2 regions of the Bradyrhizobium sp. BRP19 genome follow, and region 2 is predicted to be linked to the other one. Evidence: predicted binding sites of a transcription regulator. Region 2 holds the regulator's gene; the other holds the start of a gene.
The links. The regulator LexA, encoded in region 2, represses DNA repair genes until DNA is damaged. The targets are predictions, from matches to a motif close to TGTTCNNNNTGTGTTCNG.

Region 1 (7,334 bases), on a different contig from region 2:
AAGGGCTATCCGCAGGACAAGGACCGCACCGAGATCCGCCGCATCGCGCAGCAGCGACTCGGCCTCGTCGTCGATTTCCTGCCTGCCGGCGACATGCCGCCGCCGGGACCAAAACCGTTCTTCTCGCTGCTCGACCAGACGCTGTCGGTGCAGCTCGGCCGCCAGATCGGCCGCTCGTTCTGGATCGACACGGTCGGCCGCTCCAACCTGGTCGAGATCCGCATCCAGCTCGACGACGCCGTGATGCGCGTGTTCGCGCAGCGCAGCGCCGCCTATGCCTCGAACTCGGAGATCTTCCTGTTCTGGATGGTCGGCACGTCCTCGATCCTGTTGATCGTCGCGGTGCTGTTCCTGCGCAACCAGATCAAGCCGATCCTGCGCCTCGCCGATGCCGCCGAGAGTTTCGGCAAGGGCCGCGAGGCCCCGAATTTCCGGCCGCGCGGCGCGCGCGAGGTGCGCCGCGCGGCCGTCGCCTTCCTGGAGATGAAGTCGCGCATCGAGCGCACGATGGAGCAGCGCACCGCGATGCTCGCCGGCGTCAGCCACGATCTGCGCACCATCCTGACCCGCTTCAAGCTCGAGCTGGCACTGATCGGAGACAGTCCCGAGCTCGAAGGCATGCGCAAGGACGTCGACGAAATGTCGATGATGCTGGAGGATTACCTCGCGTTCGCCCGCGGCGATTCCGGCGAGCAGTCGCAGCCGACCGACATGGCGCAGGCGCTCGAGGAGCTGCGCAGCGATGCCGAGCGTCACGGCCATACCGCGACGGTCGCCTTCAACGGCCTGCCCGTGGTGACGGTGAAGCCGGCTTCGTTCAAGCGCTGCCTCGCCAACCTCGTCACCAACGCAGCGCGCTACGGCAAGAACATCGCCATCACCGGCCAACGCGATCACCGTTATTTGACCGTCACCGTCGATGACGACGGCCCGGGCATTCCCGCGCATTTGCGCGAAGAGGTGTTCAAGCCGTTCCTGCGGCTGGACAACGCCCGCAACCAGGATGAAGGCGGCACCGGCCTTGGCCTCGCGATCGCCCGCGACATCGCCCGCTCGCATGGCGGCGACATCACGCTCGGTGACAGCCCGATGGGAGGATTGAGGGCGAGCGTGCGGATACCGGTGTAGGTGCGGTCTTCCCTTCTCCCCTTGCGGGAGAAGGTGGCGCGAAGCGCCGGATGAGGGGTATCTCTCCGCGCGTCCAAGTCTCATTTGAATTCGCGGAGAGAAACCCCTCACCCGTCTCGCCGCTTTGCGGCGATCCACCCTCTCCCACAAGGGGAGAGGGAAAGAGCACACCTACTTCGGCAGCAGCGCCTTCAGCTTGTCCATGTCGCGCGTGTTCATCTTGAAGCCGCCGGGCATGACGATGTCACCGGGCTTCTGATCCGGCTTGCAGGCCCCGAGCCACTTGGCTTGCAGCGTCGTCGTGCTATCGCGCCCCGCCGCACCGGCAACGCCGCCTTTGGCGTGTGAGGTCGTCTTCACCGTGTAGGCCGAATTGAAGTCGCCGGTGATCTCGGCATGCGAGGTCGTGCTGACGCCGGCGACGCTGCACTCGGAATCGCTGACATAGCCGGTCGCGGTCTTCTTGATCTCCTGCTTGGCGCAGATCTGCTTGGCCATCGGGGAGACGTTGTTGCTCATCTCCTTGTCGACGGTCTCATCGGTGCAGTGCTGCATGGTCATCTCGGGCACGGGCGAGCCCGATGTGACCAGCTTCATCTCCCAAAGACCGGCCTTGCGCAGCGGCAGTTCGTCGGCGCCGGCGCTGCCTGCCGACAATGCGAGGCAAAGCGTCGAGCCGAGCAAAGCGAGTTTGCGCGTCATGAGGGAAGCTCCCGGCTGAGAGAAGTGCGGCTTGCGACAGCGCCTCAGTACAGCGTGCGGATCGGCCGGTCGGCGGCGCCATAGGGCACCCAGCGGCAGGAGAACGAGATGTAGCCGCCCTCATAGGCCTGCACGCCCAGGAATTTCGCGACTTTGCCGTAGCGGGCGCAGTGATCGACGGCGACCTGACGCGCATCGACCTGGGTCGCCATCGAATAGGCGATGATGCCGCCGGTGTCGTTGCCCTTGAACGGCGGCACCAGAGAAAAGATGTCGGCGCGCGCCGACTGGCTCGCCATGCCCGAGACGATCAGGCTGGCAAGAAGGCCCGCGGCCGCAATGATTCGCATTCCCGTCACTCCAATTGGCTGGCGCCAGTCTACGGTGCCGGGACGGACGTGAAAAGAACCGAACCCCTGTTGGCCGCGACATCCTGGTCAAGTCCTGGCGAAGTGTTGCCGCGCTGCACTTGACCCGCCCCAACCTTCGCGGCACCGTCCAGCCTTCGCAAGACCTTAGCTGTCCGGATTGACCATGCGCGCCCCCTCCCTGAAATCGCTCCGCTTTGCCGCCGTGCTCGGCCTCATGTTGGGAGCGCTGTCGCTCGGCGAGGCCAGGGCCGCCAATCCGCTCGAGCTGAATTTCTGGCTGAGCGGGCCGCGCTATGACGGTGCCGTCGCCCCTTGCGACTGGGCTCTGCCGAGGATCGTGCACGAATTCGCCGAAAAGGAATCCAAGTTCTGGAATTCTTCGTTGCAGATCACCGGTTTCTCCGCCGTTCGCGAGACCGCGTTCCGGCCCTGGCAGTCCGACAACATTCCGCGGCGCTATTGCACCGGCGAGGCCATGCTCAATGACGGCAAGGCGCGCAAGGTGCATTTCTCGATCATCGAGGATGGCGGCTTTGCCTCCTACGGCAACGGTGTCGAATGGTGCGTCGTCGGCGTCGACCGCAACTGGGCCTACAATCCGGCCTGCCGCGCCGCCAAGCCCTGATCAACAGCGGTTGATTCGGGCTGATCAGCCAGTCGATGGCTGCTGCCCCAATTTTGTTCTTGAAATGTTCCCATTGCCTGCTAGGCTGTATTGCACAGTCTAGTTGAGGGGCGTTGTCATGTTTCACTCCAGATTGCATTCGTTGTCCCGCCTGATGATCTCACTGACCCTCGCTGCGGGGTTGGCCACCCTCGCGGGCGGTGCGAAGGCACAGGACAAGCGGCAGAACGCCCCGGGCGAGTTCGATTTCTATGTGCTGGCGCTGTCGTGGTCGCCCTCGTTCTGCGAGGAAGCCGCCGAACGGGGCGGCCGGTCCCAGATGCAATGCGGCGGACGGCCCTACGCCTTCGTGGTGCATGGGCTGTGGCCGCAATACGAGAACGGTTTTCCGGAGTATTGCCAGCGCCCGGCGCCGCGGCTGAACCGCAACATCGTCTCCTCGATGCTCGATTTGATGCCGGCGCCGGGCCTGATCTTCAACGAATGGGACAAGCACGGCACCTGCTCCGGGCTGGAGGGCCGCGGCTATTTCGAGATGATCCGCAAGGCGCGCGCTGCGATCAAGATTCCGGCCGAATATCTCGATCTGGCGCAGGCCAAGACCGTCGCGCCGGCGGAGGTCGAGGAGGCCTTCATCAAGGCCAATCCGGGTCTCAGCAATGCCGCCGTCTCGGTCACCTGCAACCGGACACGGCTGTCCGAGGTCCGCATCTGCCTCAGCAAGGACCTGCAATTTCGCGCCTGCGACGAGATCGAGCGCCGCGCCTGCCGCCGCGACCAGGTGACGATGCCGCCGATCAGGGGCGGGTAGCTCAGTCATTGCGAGCGCAGCGAAGCAATCCAGAGTGCCTCCGCGGACGCATTTCTGGATTGCTTCGCTGCGCTCGCAATGACAGGGGTTAGGATCGCGCCAGACAACGTAGTCCTCTCCGCCATGAACTACCGCCACGCCTTCCACGCCGGCAGCTTCGCCGATGTCATCAAGCACATCGTGCTGGCGCGCATCCTCACTTATCTGCAGGACAAGCCGGCAGCGTTCCGCGTCATCGACACCCATGCCGGCGCCGGCCTCTACGATCTCGACAGCGACGAGGCGCGCCGCGGCGGCGAATGGCTGACCGGCATCGCGCGGCTGCTGCAGGCGCGCCTGTCGAACGAGAGCGCAGCGCTGACGAAGCCTTATCTCGACATCGTCCGCGCCTTCAACCCAAAGGGGGAGCTCAAGGCCTATCCGGGCTCGCCGTTGATCGCGCGCGGCCTGCTCAGGCCGCAGGACCGGCTCGTCGCCTGCGAGCTCGAGCCGAAGGCCCGCAAAGCGCTGATCGATGCGCTGCGCCGCGACGAGCAGGCCCGCGTGGTCGATCTCGACGGCTGGGTGGCGCTGCCGGCCTTCGTGCCGCCGAAGGAGCGGCGTGGCCTCGTGCTGATCGATCCGCCCTTCGAGGCCAAGGACGAGTTCGAGCGGCTCGGCGAAGCCTTCTCGGCAGCGTTCGCGAAATGGCCGACCGGTATCTACGTAATCTGGTATCCCGCCAAGAACCGGCGCGCCACCGACACGCTGGCACAAGCCGTGGCGCGGCTCGCAGCTGCAGCAAAGCCGCCTGGAAAATGCCTGCGCCTCGAATTCAGCGTCGCGCCGCAAGCCGACAGCGCCGCCCTCACCTCCACCGGTCTCCTGATCGTCAACCCGCCCTACACGCTGCACGGCGAGCTCAAGACCATTCTGCCGGAGCTGGAAATACCGCTCGGCCAGGGCGGTGCTGCCAGATTCCGGCTGGAGGTGCCCAAGCCTTAGCGCCAAGCATTGACGCCAAGCCGTAACACTCCGGCATTCTTGGGAAAAATATGCAGGACCGGTAGTCAATCTGCAAAGAACCGTATTATGCTATTTCCGTGACTGGCTTTACGTTCCGCTTCCGCGAATGGTTGCGGCGGAGTGAAGGCCCTAAGAAAGATCCCGCCGGACCGATCAGGTCCGTCCAAGGATGGCCAGCTCCCGGGCTCCGTAAGGCCCGGTCATGTCGCGACGTGAGTCTGCGTCGCGACGGAGGAGCAATGAGGGGGAGTTTCCCGATGGCCATGACGGGAACGGTCAAGTTCTTCAACGGCGAGCGCGGCTACGGCTTCATCAAGCCTGACGACGGCGGTCGCGATGTCTTCGTTCACATCACTGCTGTGGAGCGGGCGGGACTGAAGGACCTTGCCGAAGGACAGCGTATTACTTTCGAAGTCGAACCGGACAAGAAGGGGAAGGGACCGAAGGCGGTCAATCTGGTGATCCTCTCCTAGCAAGCCTGGCGAAAAAAAATCCCGGCCGCGAGCGGCCGGGAGGCTGGTCCGGTATTTTCTTCTTTGAATGTCAGAAGCGATAGTTCACGCCTGCGCGGACAACGTTGGCGCTATAGCCGTTTGACACGCCCGTGATTGCGAACTGGCTGGTCGACAGATCGATGTAGAGATATTCGAGCTTGGCGCTCCAGTTCGGCGCGAGGCCGACTTCCGCACCGGCGCCGATGGTCCAGCCCGCGGTGGTGTGCGACTCCGACCAACCGAAGGTTTGCGCGCGCAGCTCGCCGAAGGCGAGACCGGCGGTGCCGTAGAACAGCACGTTGTTGAACGCATAGCCGGCGCGGCCGCGCAGGGTGCCGAACCACGGGTTGGAGAACTTCCACGGCGCAAACGTGTCGTCGGCGCCGGCGGCCTGGATGTCGCCCTCGACGCCGAACACCCACGGGCCGTTCTGGAAATTGTAGCCGGCCTGCACACCGGCGACGAAGCCGGACGGCTTGGTGGGGTTGTTGTCGACCGAGCCCCATTCATAGCCGATATTGCCGCCGAGATAGGGACCCGCCCAGCTATAGGCATTGAGCGGCTGATTGACGGTATAGGGCGCACGCTGCCCGTAACTGAGATCGGCGGCCTCTGCCGAAGCTGTCCAGCCGGCTGCAACCAACGCGGCTGCGCCCACAACGAGCCTCTTCATCACTCACTCCAACGCCACTGTCGCAACCCGAGCGATGCCCGCGCCGCCGCGCGAGCAAAATCGCATGGTTACGGAACCAAGAGCTTTTCGCGTAGGATTTATCGAGAGTTTTAAGTTAAAGGGCTGTTAAGCCGGGTTACCGCCTGCTTAACAGACTTAAGGAAGCGTTACCGGGAGCTGCCCGCCATCCTCTGTGCGTGCCGCATGGCCGGAACTTCAAATCAGTCCCCCCAGCGCCTAAATTCGTCCCATGGTTCACGATTCCCCCGACAATCCGGACGACCGCGCGCGCAAGGCGCCGCCGGCTGCTGCGAGCGACACGCCGCCCGAGCGGCTGGCCGGGCCGGACGTAGATCCCGCGGCGGCAGGGGGCGATGACGAGGACGATGCCCTGCTGCCGGACATCCTGGAAGAGAGCGGCGCCGTCGGCGAAGGCCCGCTCGCGACCGGTCACGAGGCGATCGAGCGCGCGGTCCGCCTCGCACCGACCTCGCCCGGCGTCTATCGTATGCTCAATGCGAACGCCGACGTGCTCTATGTCGGCAAGGCCAAGAACGTCAAAAAGCGCCTGTCCAGTTATGCGCGCCAGAGTGCGCCGCTGCCGGCCCGCATCCTGCGCATGATCGCGGCCACCGTCACGGTGGAGATCGTCTCGACCACGACCGAGACCGAGGCGCTGCTGCTGGAAGCCAACCTGATCAAGCAGCTGCGGCCGCGCTTCAACGTGCAGCTTCGCGACGACAAGTCGTTCCCCTACATCCTGATCACCGGCGACCATTGGGCGCCGCAGATCCTGAAACATCGCGGTGCGCAGACCCGGCCCGGGCGCTATTTCGGCCCGTTTGCCTCCGCCGGCGCGGTCAACCGCACCATCACGGCGCTGCAGCGCGCGTTCTTGATCCGCTCCTGCACTGATTCCTTCTTCGAGAGCCGCACCCGGCCCTGCCTGCTCCACCAGATCCGCCGCTGCGCCGGACCCTGCACCCGGGAGATCGATTTCGGCGGCTATTCGACGCTGGTGCGCGAGGCCAGCGACTTCCTCTCCGGCAAGAGCCATGCGGTGAAGCAGGAGCTCGCCGGCGAGATGGAGAAGGCCTCGAACGAGCTCGAATTCGAGCGCGCCGCACTGTACCGCGATCGCCTCGCCGCGCTGTCGGCGATCCAGTCGCAGCAGGGCATCAATCCGCGCACGGTGGAGGAAGCCGACGTGTTCGCCATCCACCAGGAGGGCGGCTTCTCCTGCGTCGAGGTGTTCTTCTTTCGCACCGGACAGAACTGGGGCAACCGCGCCTATTTTCCGCGCGCGGAGAAGAGCTTTACGCCCGAGGAGGTGCTGGGGTCCTTCCTGGCGCAGTTCTACGACGACAAGCCGCCGCCGAGGAACATCCTGCTCTCGCACGATATCGAGGAGAGCGAGCTGCTCGCCAACGCGCTATCGATCAAGGCTGGCCACAAGGTCGAGGTCACCGCGCCCAAGCGCGGCGAAAAGAAGGAGCTGGTCACCCACGCGCTGACCAATGCGCGC
Region 2 (7,334 bases):
AGGGCGCACTGGCTCTGACGAGACGCGGCGAGGGCTTTTCGGTGCAGGCGGTGAGGACGAGGGGAGCAAGCCGTCCCTGGCTGCCGGCCGGCGCCGGCGAGGGAGATTTCGACGGCAGCCTCGTGCCGAAGGCGGCCGTGCCCCGCAATCGGGACGCAACGCCATCGGAGGCCGACTTGCAGGCCGACGATTGACGCGGATCACAAATACCAGGCCAGCACGGCGTCAAGCCTTCCGTTGCCGATGACCGGCAGGGCCACCATTCGGCTCAGCCCGGCTGCGCGGGCTTCGGAGCCGGCGATCGAGCCGTCACAGGTGAGATCGTCGTTGAGCGCGGGCATGCCGGCGGCCCAGGCGCCGCCGATGCTGCCTTCGCCCCTGGCGATGGACTGCGCCGCATAGCGTGCGGCGAGGTCGGTCTGCGCGCTGCAATCGCCGGCGCGAAAGACCAGCGCCGAACGGTCCTCGTTCGGGACCCAGATCTCGAAGCGTCGTGCAATCGGCGTTGCCTGCGCGGAGAGGAATGTCAGAACCCAGGTCTGTTTGGTACCGGTTCGGTAGGGCACGCCGACGCCGAGATTGATCCCGACCTTGGCGGCGTCCTCCCAGCGCAGGAAACTCTTGGCGTCGTGCAAGTCCTTGATGATCAGCGGCAGGCCCGCCTTCCAGGTGCGTCCGGGCAGGCCGAAGCCGCGCGGAAATCTGGTGTGGCGGGAGTTGAATTCGAACATGTCCGCGGTGCCGTAATAGCCATCGACGAGCCCCATCTCATGCGAGAGATCAGGATCGTTGTGCCAGAGTTCGATCGCGCCGACGTGCGCCTCGTCGTCGCCACAGAACAGCACCAGCACGGCTTGCAGGAATTCGCCCGCGAACACCGGCACCGCCACGCCGCAGGTGAGGCCGGCCGCAGCGGCCTGATCGGTCCGCTTGAAATAGGAGTTGGCGAATTTCGTGAGGATGACGGGGTGGCCACAGGCCCAGGCCTTGCCGGGAAGTCCCTCGTCATATCCGAAGTGCAGCTCTTCGCTGACGGCTTTGAACGCGGACAGCCCATCGTCGTAGAGGCCGCCGCCGAATTCCAGCCGCATGCGCGTCCGGTCGGGTACCCAAAGTTCAACGACGCGAATGAAGGTCTTCATCGAGCGTGTCCGCCGCCTCAAACCACGACAGCATCGGTCATTTGGCTGCGGAGCGGACGTTCAAAATGCGGGCAGCACGGCCCAAACTTCGTGCGACGACGAGGCGCGGCGGTGGGCTCGCCGATCGAATGTCCTGAAACACAAACTTACCGGGCTCGCCGGCCTCGGCCGGCGACGGCAATTTCAATCCCGGGCTCGGCCTGTTGGCCGAAGGGCGTCAGCCGATCGGCAGGCGCGTGATCGTGGGCCGCGTGTCGGCGACGATCTGCGGCTTGTGCTCGCGCTCGGGGGCTGGCTGCGTCACCGGCAATTGCAGCACGGTCGCGCGCTGGCCTTCGACGAGCTGCGTCACCAGCACGTATTTGCCGTCGGGGAATTCGATCGCGTCATGATGGCGATCGGGAATGTGCGGGTCGATCTTGCCGAACTTGCCGACGCGAGAGTTCACGGTGCGCGTCCAGATCCAGCGGTTGTCGTAGCGGACGTTGTCGGCGAAAGCGAGCTCCGTCCCCGGCAGCAGACAGACCGCGACGGAGGGATCGGCTTCGGAAGCGAAACCGCGCGTCGAGGTGCCGCGGAAGGTTGTCGTGACGATCGTCTCGCCGACTTCGGCGGGGCGCGTCGCGACGGCATGCAGGCTGTAGTCACACATCGGGTGCTCCTCATGCTGGGATAGCGACCCGCGTCTCTTTCGAGGCGCAGGCCTCTATCAGAGTGGAAGCATACAACGCTCTGCTCGGTTATGGGCAAATCTGCGGCTCGCGTCCGCAGCGCGCGATCACATTATCTTTCCCGGATTCGATAGGAACAAACCTCGCGTCCTTGCATTCGGCCGGAGCTATCAGCACTGCCGGCACAACTCTACCGGCGAAGCAGAAATGGCTGCGCGCCTGCGCGGGGGAATGTCGCGCGGGAAGATGGACCGGACAGCCGGCGCAGAACCAGAGAAACCGTCCAGCCGGAGCGGACAAGTATCCGCTCCGATCCTGGATCGCCGATGCCGATCGAAACGCGCGCGGCGCTTGATGTTTCCCGTATCAGTACTTCCGGTAAAGCCCGATCAGCTTGCCCTGGATCTTCACGCGGTTCGGCGGAAGAATGCGGACCTCGTAGGCGGCATTGGCGGGCTCGAGCGCGATCGAGGCGCCGCGGCGGCGGAAGCGCTTGAGCGTGGCCTCCTCGTCGTCGATCAATGCCACCACGATGTCACCGGTATTTGCGGTCTCGTTGCGCTGGATCAGCGCCATGTCGCCATCGAGGATGCCGGCCTCGACCATCGAATCGCCGCGCACTTCGAGCGCGTAGTGCTCGCCCGAGCCGAGCATGTCCGGCGGCACGCTGATGGTATGGCTGCGGGTCTGCAGCGCCTCGATCGGCGTGCCGGCGGCGATGCGGCCCATCACGGGCACCGCGACGGGGCGTTCGCCCTCGTCGGCGGGCGGGCTGGAGCTCGCGCGCACCTTGCCGAGATTGCCCTCGATCACGCTCGGGGTGAAGCCGCGGCGATTGCCGGCGGCGGCCTGGAGCTCGGGCAGCTTGATCACCTCGATGGCACGGGCGCGGTTGGGCAGGCGGCGAATGAAGCCGCGCTCCTCGAGCGCAGTGATCAGGCGATGGATGCCTGACTTCGAGCGCAGGTCGAGCGCATCCTTCATCTCGTCGAAGGACGGCGGCACGCCGCTTTCCTTCAGACGTTCGCTGATGAACCGCAGAAGCTCGTATTGTTTGCGCGTCAACATCTCGACCAAAGTCCCCCGGTTGATGTCGTTCGATTCCGACACGATGAAGCCGGCACTAAGCCGCTACATCCTCGAAACAAATCATGAACGGACACTATATGTTCGATATGTGTTCCGCAACTGCTTAATTTATGGTGAACGCGGCCAAGCTCGCGGAATGCGTGTGGCTGGGCGGCTCAGACGGGCAGCCGGAGCACCTCGCAAGGCGTGCCGGCCTCGGCCTTCGGCGCGAACGGTGCGCGCACCAGAAGTACCTGTGCCGCAGCGAGATTCGCAAGAAGGGAGGAGTCCTGATGGCTGACCGGAAGGGCGACGCGCGTGCCGTCGTCGCGCTCCTCCAGCCGCGCACGCAGATAGTCCTCGCGCTGGTCGTTGGCGGCGAGATCGCGGCCCAGCACGGCGCGCTCGCGCCGATGATGAATCGCTGAACGGCCCGACAGGGCGCGAATCAAGGGGACCATGAACAGGAAGGCGCACACGTAGGACGACACGGGATTGCCGGGCAGGCCGATCACGCGCATCGCGCCTATCCGACCGTGCATCATCGGCTTGCCCGGCCGGATCGCGATCTTCCAGAACGCCATCGCGATGCCTTCGCCCTTGAGCGCCTGCTGGACCAGGTCGTGGTCGCCGACCGAGGCACCGCCGGTCGTGATCAGGATGTCGGCGCCGCTCTCGCGCGCGCGGCGGATGCCGGCGGACGTCGCCTCCAGTGTATCGGCGGCAATTCCGAGGTCGATGGTCTCGGCGCCCTCGCTGCGGGCGAGCGCATGCAGGGCATAGCCGTTGGAATAGACGATCTGGCCGCGACCAGGCGTGGTGCCCGGCATCACGAGCTCGTCGCCGGTGGCGAGAACGGCAACCCTCGGGCGGCGGATGACGGCGAGATGCGGATGATTCATTCCGGCGGCAAGGGCGAGATCGCGCTCGGTGAGGCGGATTCCCTTGCGCAGCAGCACGTCGCCTTCGCGGAAGTCGACGCCTGCAGGGCGGATGTGGCGGCCGTAAATGGCGGCTTCCTTGATCGTGACATGTTTGCCGTCGGCAGCCGTGTCCTCCTGGATCACGACGGCATCGGCGCCGTCGGGAACGACGCCGCCGGTGAAGATCCGCACGGCTTCGCCGGGGCCGACGCTTCCCGCGAACGGCCGGCCCGCTGCGACCTCACCGACGACGGTCAGGCTGGAATCGATGGCTGCGTCGGCCGAGCGCACGGCATAGCCGTCCATCGCCGACATTGCCTCCGGCGGCTGCGTGCGCCGTGCCGCGACATCGCGGGCGAGCACACGATGGTAGGCCTCGTCGAGGCAAACCATCTGTTCAGCCAGCGGCTCGACGCCGGCCAACACCGCGGCGAGCGCGTCAGAAACCGGCATCAGGGCCAAGAGCGAACTCCTGCTGAGCACATCAGTCAATGGGCGGCGAGAGTTCTAGCCGAGTGCAGGCGTGAGGCAAAGCAGCACGCGGGATGATTTATCCTGCGTGATCGCGGGGTGGAGGAGGTCGGCTCAACTCTGCCACGGCATGATGCGGAAGGCGAGACAGACCGGAACGAGGATTGCCATGGCAAGGACGAGAATGACGAGCGCCACGGCCAACATCGTTCAACGCCCCGTCGGATCGCCCGGACTGATGTCCGCGACGTCGGGCGGCTTGGGACCCTGATCCTTGTCCGGCAGCGGGTCCGCCTGGGATTTTAGGTCGGCGGCCTTGCTGATCAGCTTGGCGGAGAGGTCAGAATCCGAGGTGGTTCTGGCGAATTCGAGCAGGAGAGAGGCTTGCTTGGTGAGATAGGTCTTGCCCAGCACGTCGATCAGTCCAATGTAGAAGTCCCAACGGACTCATGAGTCCGAAGGGTGGTATTCCGTTCCCGGAACTCTGTATAAAAATGCACAAAGTGATCAGGTTCCACATTTTCAGCAGTTTTTGTTCCGGCAAGTGAGCGCGCTCCGGGCTTTCCCGCGGCTCAGATCCCCAGTGCTTTCAATGCGTTCCCGACATCACGCGGCGAGGTGACATGCACGGCGGTCAACCCGCGCGCCCGCGCTCCCTCGATGTTCTCGGCGAGGTCGTCGAAGAACACGATGCGCTCGGCCGGCACGCCGATCGCCGCCACGACATGGTCGAAGGCCTCGGCATCCGGTTTGCGCAGGCCGATGCTGGAGGACAGATACAGCTCGCGGAAATGGCCGAGCAGACCGGCATATTCCTTCGAGAAATAGTCGACGTGCGGCCGATTGGTGTTGGAGAAGGCATAGAGCGGCATCTGCTTCGCCGCTCGCGGCAGCAGCTCGGCGATATCAGGCATCTCGCCGGCGAAAATCGCGTTCCAGCCTTCCAGGAATTGCGCATCCGAGATGCCGATCCCAAGCGAGGACCGCAGCGAGGCGAAATAGTCCCCATCGCTGATCTTGCCCATCTCGTGCAACCGGTAGGCCTCGTCGCGCACATAGCGCGCGATGATGGCCTCGGGCTGGCAGCCGGCATGTCCCGCCCAGCAGGCGATCGCCTTGGAGAAGTCGATGTCGAGCACAACGCGCCCGAGGTCGAACAGCAGCGCATCCGCGCTGCCGGGAGAGAGCGATGTCATTGCGTCCTTTTCACTTCAGTATGGCGCGTCAGTAACGATAGGGCTCGTGGTCGAACAGCGGGAACGCGCTGAACACGCTGGGCGCGTTGGTGGCGGCCGCCGGATGCAGGCAGGATTTGTCGAGCTCGGCGAATGAGGTGGCGCCCAGGAGGCCGAGGCAGCGCAGCACCTCGTCTTCGAGCAACTCCAGCATCCGCGCGACGCCGGCTTCGCCGGCTGCCGCCAGCGCCCAGCATTGCAGCCGGCCGATGCCGACGAGGTCGGCGCCCGCCGCAATCGCCTTCACGATGTCGGTGCCGCGGCAAAAGCCGCCGTCGACCATGATCCTGGCGCGGCCCTTCACGGCGTCGACGATCTCCGGCAGCACGTGCATGGCGCCGCGGCCGTGGTCGAGCTGGCGTCCGCCATGGTTGGAGACGTAGATCCACTCGACGCCGTGATCGAGCGCGATCTGCGCATCCTCGGCCGTGGCGATACCCTTGAGGATCAGCGGAATTTTGAACGTGTCCTTGATCATCTTCACGGTCCGCCACTCCAGGCCCTTCTGGAAATCGCCGCCGGTGGCGCGCAGGCGGCTCTCGCGAACGTAGCGCTTGGCGATGTCACGTTCACGACGGCTGTAATGGGCGGTGTCGACGGTCAGGCAGAAGGCGGCATAGGCGTTCTTCTCGGCCCGGCTGACGACGTCGGCGACGAAGGCATCGTCGCCGCGGACATAGAGTTGATAGAGACGCAGTGCATCGGGGGCAGCCTCGGCGGTCGTCTCGAGGCCGGGCTCGGACACCGAGCTCAGCATGTGCGCCGCGCCGAACCTGCCCGCAGCGCGCGCGACGCTCGCCGCGCCATCCGGATCGAAGATCTCGAGTGCGCCGACGGGAGCCAGCACCACCGGCAGACGCAGCTTGCGGCCGAACTGCTCGACGCTGCCATCGATCCTGCGCACGTCGCGCAGCACGCGCGGGCGGAAGGCGATCTCGTCGAGCGCCATGCGGTTGCGCCGCATCGTGGTCTCGGTCTCGGCGGCGCCGATGATGTAGTCCCAGGCATTCTGGTTGAGGTTGGCGCGCGCCTTCCGGATGAACTCGTGCAGGTTCTGGAACGGCTCGTCGCTAGCGCCGAGCTCGACGTTCCGTTCCGGCCGGATGCGGGGCGCTTCATTCATTGTTGTCCTCCCGAGAATTTGAAGTCTTGTCGCCATCGCCTATCGCGTCCGGCCCTCCAAAACCATCCTAAAATCGCATAGCTGCGAAGCGTGGGCGGCCCGGACCGGTGTCGTGTTGCTTCGAAACAGTTTCGGAACGTTGCCAAAAGTTTAGGCCAAGGCGAAGGGATTTCTTCGGTGTACCCGCCAGCGCGGCATCCCGGCCTTGAAGAAACCAGAATGGTATTGTGAGAGATGGACTGGATCGCCATTTGCATGGCGTCTCCCAGCCTCAAGAGAAACGCCAAGCACAAAAGGCACCTTCATGCGGAAAACCCTGCTGTTCCCCCTGGGCACGCTCACGGGAGCGTGCCTGACCCTTCTGGTAGCCAGCCCGCAGGGCGGCGTATGGGCAGCGCGGGCGGCAGTGAGTGCGGGTGATGCTTATTCCCAGCTCAATCTGTTCGGCGCGGTGTTCGAGCGGGTCAAGGCCAGCTATGTCGAGAAGCCGGACAATGCCAAGCTGATCGAGGGGGCGATCACCGGCATGGTGACCTCGCTCGACCCGCATTCGCGCTACATGAACGCCAAGGCCTGGACCGAGATGCAGGAGACCACCTCCGGCGAGTTCGGCGGGCTCGGCATCGAGGTCACGATGGAGGATGGCCTCGTCAAGGTCGTCTCGCCGATCGACGACACGCCGGCTTCGAAGGCCGGCATCA

Region 1: the regulator LexA is predicted to act here: its motif matches at 2,881-2,898, upstream of I6F36_RS22650 (ribonuclease T2).

The regions. Positions count from the first base shown of each region.
Region 1 covers NZ_JADYVZ010000007.1:217,867-225,200, reverse strand. The annotation lists gene I6F36_RS22670 (ATP-binding protein) at 1-1,128, shown strand, start outside; gene I6F36_RS22665 (DUF3617 family protein) at 1,300-1,830, opposite strand; gene I6F36_RS22660 (hypothetical protein) at 1,875-2,180, opposite strand; gene I6F36_RS22655 (hypothetical protein) at 2,365-2,826, shown strand; gene I6F36_RS22650 (ribonuclease T2) at 2,945-3,637, shown strand; gene I6F36_RS22645 (23S rRNA (adenine(2030)-N(6))-methyltransferase RlmJ) at 3,761-4,621, shown strand; gene I6F36_RS22640 (cold-shock protein) at 4,900-5,115, shown strand; gene I6F36_RS22635 (outer membrane protein) at 5,186-5,809, opposite strand; gene uvrC (excinuclease ABC subunit UvrC) at 6,060-7,334, shown strand, end outside.
Region 2 covers NZ_JADYVZ010000001.1:209,250-216,583, reverse strand. The annotation lists gene I6F36_RS01045 (ComEC/Rec2 family competence protein) at 1-194, shown strand, start outside; gene I6F36_RS01040 (GAF domain-containing protein) at 201-1,142, opposite strand; gene I6F36_RS01035 (hypothetical protein) at 1,360-1,794, opposite strand; gene lexA (transcriptional repressor LexA) at 2,180-2,881, opposite strand; gene glp (gephyrin-like molybdotransferase Glp) at 3,058-4,266, opposite strand; gene I6F36_RS01020 (hypothetical protein) at 4,486-4,689, opposite strand; gene I6F36_RS01015 (HAD family phosphatase) at 4,848-5,471, opposite strand; gene I6F36_RS01010 (alpha-hydroxy acid oxidase) at 5,500-6,633, opposite strand; gene I6F36_RS01005 (S41 family peptidase) at 6,938-7,334, shown strand, end outside.